Regions from separate parts of the Sebaldella sp. S0638 genome, predicted to be linked through region 2. Evidence: riboswitches for the same ligand, from Rfam matches in the RefSeq annotation. Region 2 holds a riboswitch; the other holds the start of a gene.
The links. Region 2 has a riboswitch for FMN ahead of ribE (6,7-dimethyl-8-ribityllumazine synthase). Riboswitches for the same ligand answer to the same signal wherever they lie in the genome.

Region 1: it holds a riboswitch for FMN, as region 2 does, so the genes downstream of both, NK213_RS10975 (DMT family transporter) here and ribE (6,7-dimethyl-8-ribityllumazine synthase) in region 2, are expected to answer to the same signal.

The regions. Positions count from the first base shown of each region.
Region 1 covers NZ_JAMZGM010000036.1:23,531-25,939, forward strand. Annotated here, with positions in the region: gene NK213_RS10970 (RIP metalloprotease) at 1-963, opposite strand, end outside; FMN riboswitch at 1,056-1,179, shown strand; gene NK213_RS10975 (DMT family transporter) at 1,237-2,181, shown strand; gene NK213_RS10980 (Cof-type HAD-IIB family hydrolase) at 2,243-2,409, opposite strand, start outside.
Region 2 covers NZ_JAMZGM010000028.1:10,457-12,865, reverse strand. Annotated here, with positions in the region: gene NK213_RS09360 (YhcG family protein) at 1-1,003, shown strand, start outside; FMN riboswitch at 1,122-1,240, shown strand; gene ribE (6,7-dimethyl-8-ribityllumazine synthase) at 1,388-1,855, shown strand; gene ribD (bifunctional diaminohydroxyphosphoribosylaminopyrimidine deaminase/5-amino-6-(5-phosphoribosylamino)uracil reductase RibD) at 1,946-2,409, shown strand, end outside.

The DNA of each region.
Region 1 (2,409 bases), on a different contig from region 2:
TATATGGAATTTTTCTTCAAGTTTTTTATTTATTTTTATACCTATCATTTCCAAAAATACAAAGATAATTCTTCCCCCGTCCAGAGCCGGAAACGGCAAAAGGTTCAAAAGTCCTATATTCAGTGATATCAGTACAAAAAAATTCAGCAGTATTATAAATCCTTCGCTTGAGTAAGCCTCACCTACTACTTTGGTAAGTCCTACCGGTCCTGTAAGGTTGTTTAATCCTACTTTTCCTGTTACAAGTCCCGCGAGTCCCTTTATCATTTCTTCCATTATCTTGAAAAATGAGAGAAATGAAAGCTTTGCCCTGTCTAAAGGATTCATCTTCGGCGCATCTACTTCCACACCTAGTATATAGCTGTTTCCTTCACCCTGAGTCAGTTTTGTTTTCAAATCTATTTCTTTATTGTCTCTTAAAACTTTTATATCTACATCCTGTCCTTTATATCCGCTGGTATTCAGTTCTATAATATTTTTTGTAAGTTCCTGCCAGTTATTTATTTTATTCCCGTTAAAAGAAGTAATAATGTCTCCCTTTTGCAAAACGCTGTTTGCTTCTGCAGATACCGCAACATTTTTTATTTTTGCCGGTATATCTTTAGTTGAAATTACACCTGTTATAGAAAATAAAATGAATAATGCTATTATCCCTGACAAAAAATTCATAAAAACTCCTGCACTTAGGACTATCAGTCTTTTTAGGGGATTTTGCGTATTAAAACCGTTCTCTACTTCGTTTTCTGTCTCCACTTCCATACCATCTATACTCACAAATCCTCCAAAAGGAATTGCTCTTATAGAATAGACTGTTGTTTTCACCTTTTTTGATATTAGTTTTGGTCCCATACCCACTGCAAATTCCAATACAGGCATGTGAAACATCTTAGCTGTTATAAAATGTCCAAATTCGTGGATAAATACAATTATCCCCAATAAAAGCACTGTTATTATTATACTCATAATCTCTCCTTTTATCTGAATGTTATTATATTATATAACAGATTTGAAATTATTACTATTGACATTTTTTATCAGAAATTATATGATAGGATTATACTCTTCGGGGCAGGGTGCGATTCCCTACCGGCGGTAAAGTCCGCAAGCTTATTTTTTTATAAGCACGAACCGGTTAAATTCCGGTACCGACAGTTATAGTCTGGATGAAAGAAGATTTTATGCTGCTTTCTTTCATTGCTTGATGAAAGTTTTTTTATTTTGGGAGGACTTCATATTATGGATAAGAAATTCAGGTTTTTCAGCAATATCCTTATAATTATTGCAGCAGCTATGTGGGGAATAGACGGCGTTCTTCTTACTCCGTCATATTTTTCGGTATTTCACTTTTATAACGTGGAATTTATTGTATTTGTGGCACATTTTATTCCTTTTATATTTTTAAGTATCTTTATGTTTAAAAAGTATAAATATTTAAAGGTGTTTACATTAAGTGATCTGACTTACTTTTTTCTGATTGCTCTTTTCGGAGGAGTTATCGGTACGCTTTCTATGGTAAAAGCACTGCAGCTGAGCGAGTTCAGCCAGTACAGTGTTGTCATTCTTCTTCAGAAATTACAGCCTGTTTTTGCTATTCTGCTTGCAGCTGTATTACTAAAAGAAAAGCCCGGGAAAAAGTTTTACCTTTTGGCTTTAGTAGCGGTATGTTCCAGCTATGTTCTGGCTTTTGGCTTTAAGAGCCCTTCACTTCTGGAAAAGAATAATGTACAGGCATGTTTATACTCTGTCCTTGCTGCTTTTTCTTTTGGAAGCGGTACTGTATTCGGAAGAAAAGTTCTGAATAAATATGATTTTTCCACAAGTACTTTTTACAGATTTACATTTACAGCACTGATTATGTTTGTAATACTTCTGTTCAAAAAAGATCTTGGTACTGTATATGCATTCACTGCAAATAAAAACATGGTTATTCTTGCTTTATTCATTGCATTTTTTGGTCTTTTGGCAATATTTATATACTATTTAGGGCTGAAAGGAACTTCTGCATCTGTGGCTACTCTTTGTGAGCTTGCTTTTCCGCTGACTTCAGTGGCGCTGGAAGGCATACTCAGACACAGGATTCTCAGCCCGGTTCAGATTATTGCCGCTTTGATTCTTATTTCTTCGATTTTATATCTGAATTTTTCTAATATTAATTCCGAGGAAAAATTTGAAAAAAGCTGATAAATATAAAAATTTAAATCAAAAAACGGAGTTTTATCCCTAAAGGATCTACTCCGTTTCATTATATAAGTCCTAATTTTACCAATGCTTTGTACACTCCGTCATCATCAATGGAATCTGTTACCATATCTGCATAACTTTTTAGAATATCGCTTCCGTTTCCCATAGCAATCCCTAGTTTAGAAGCCTGTAAAAGCTCTATATCATTATCCCCGTCTCCTATGGAAA
Region 2 (2,409 bases):
TAAAGAAGTTGTAGATCTGCTGAATGATGCAAGAAATAAAGTGAAAAGAACAGTGGACAGTGTAATGACTTATACTTATTATGAAGTAGGGAGACGAATAGTAGAGGAAGAGCAAAAAGGAAGAGAGCGTGCAGAGTATGGTAAACAGCTTTTAGAAAATTTGTCAAAAATATTGACAAAAGAATTTGGAAAGGGATTCTCATTCACTAATTTAACACAAATGCGAAAATTTTATTTAATATATTCAAAATTATCAATTCTTCAGACAGTGTCTGAAGAATTGGGGAATGATGGTAAAATACTGGGAGTATACAAATTTAGACTAACCTGGTCACATTATATCTTTCTGATGAGACTAGAAGAGAATGAAAGAAGTTTTTATGAAATAGAATCAGATAAAAACAATTGGAGTCTGAGAGAGTTGAAAAGACAGTACAATACAGGTTTATATGAAAGACTTATTATTAGTAAAAATAAAGATAAAGTAGAAACTTTGGCAAAAAAAGGACAGATAGTGGAAAAACCCGAAGATTTGATAAAAGATCCGTATATTCTGGATTTTTTAGGACTGGAGGAAAATTCTTTATATACTGAAAGTAATCTCGAACATAAGGTAATTGACAAGCTGGAACATTTTCTGCTGGAACTGGGAAAAGGATTCCTTTTTTCGGGAAGACAGGAGAGGTTTAGTTTTGACGAAAAACATTTTTATGTGGATTTGGTATTCTATAACAGATTACTGAAATGTTTTGTCCTGATAGATTTGAAAATAGGCGGGCTGAAACATGAGGATATCGGACAGATGCAGATGTATGTTAATTATTATGACAGGAAAATAAAAAATGAAGATGAAAATAAAACTATAGGAATAATATTATGTAAAGATAAAAGCGAATCCATAGTGGAAATGACACTTCCTGAAGAAAATACACAGATATTTGCGAGTAAATACCAGTTAATACTTCCAAGCAAAGAGGAACTGAAAAAAATAATGGAAGATTAGTGCGAATAATACGTCTTTCTGGTATATTATGTAAGAATTAAAAATTTTTTACTGAAAAAGGTGTGAGAAAATATTTGACATAAAGGGAAAAATATTATATCATAAATTTAGAAAAACAATTAAACTTCAGGGCAGGGTTAAATTCCCGACCGGTGGTAAAGTCCACGAGCTTATATTTAAGCATGAACTGGTGTAATTCCAGTACCGACAGTAAAGTCTGGATGAAAGAAGTAGATAAATAAAAAAATATATCAGTTTTTTTGATATACGATGCTCTGGATTTGATTTAGAATCCGGATTTTTTTATTTATAATAATAGTCAGGCTATTATAAAATCCAAACTGTTGCTTATGTTTTTCAAAAAACTATCAGGAGGAATAGAAAATGAAAAGACTAGAAGGAAAGTTCAATGGAAAAGATTTAAGGGTAGGAATTGTAGCAGGAAGATTTAACGAGTTCATAACATCCAAATTAGTAGAAGGAGCTGTGGATGGTCTGACAAGACATGAAACAAGTATAGAAAATATAGAAACAGCATGGGTTCCGGGAGCTTTTGAAATACCGCTTATAGCTAAAAAAATGGCAAAATCAAAAAAATATGATGTGGTAATTACATTAGGAGCTGTAATAAAAGGCTCTACACCACATTTTGATTATGTAAGTGCAGAAGTTTCAAAAGGTGTGGCACATGTATCTTTGGATAGTGAAATTCCTGTTATATTTGGTGTGCTTACTACAAACAGCATAGAGGAAGCTATAGAAAGAGCAGGGACAAAAGCAGGGAACAAAGGTTTTGAAGCAGCAATGTCAGCAATAGAAATGGTAAATTTAATAAAACAGATTGAAAACTAAGACTTTGTAAAAGATATCAGGGAAGATTGATGATTTTAACCGTGAATATCTGGTAATATAAAATCAGATCAAGTTACCGGAAGGAAGTATATGGATAAAAAGTATATGGAAATGGCCCTTAAAATTGCTGAAAAAGGACTGGGACATGTAAATCCGAATCCTTTGGTAGGGGCAGTTGTAGTAAAAAACGGTGTGGTAGTGGGAAGAGGCTACCATGGTGTATACGGCGGGCCTCATGCGGAGGTTTATGCTCTGGATGAAGCCGGGAAAGAAGCAGAGGGAGCAGATATATATGTGACTTTGGAGCCTTGTTCCCATTATGGGAAAACACCTCCCTGTGCAAAAAAAATAATAGAATCAGGAATAAAAAGATGTTTTGTAGGTTCAATAGATCCGAATCCTCTCGTTTCCGGCAAAGGTATAGAAATACTGCGGGAGAATAATATAGAGGTGTACACAGGTGTAATGGAAGAAGAATGCAATAGTATTAACAGAGCTTTTTTAAAATATATAAAAGAGGGGGTACCATATTTATTTCTAAAATGTGCTATAAC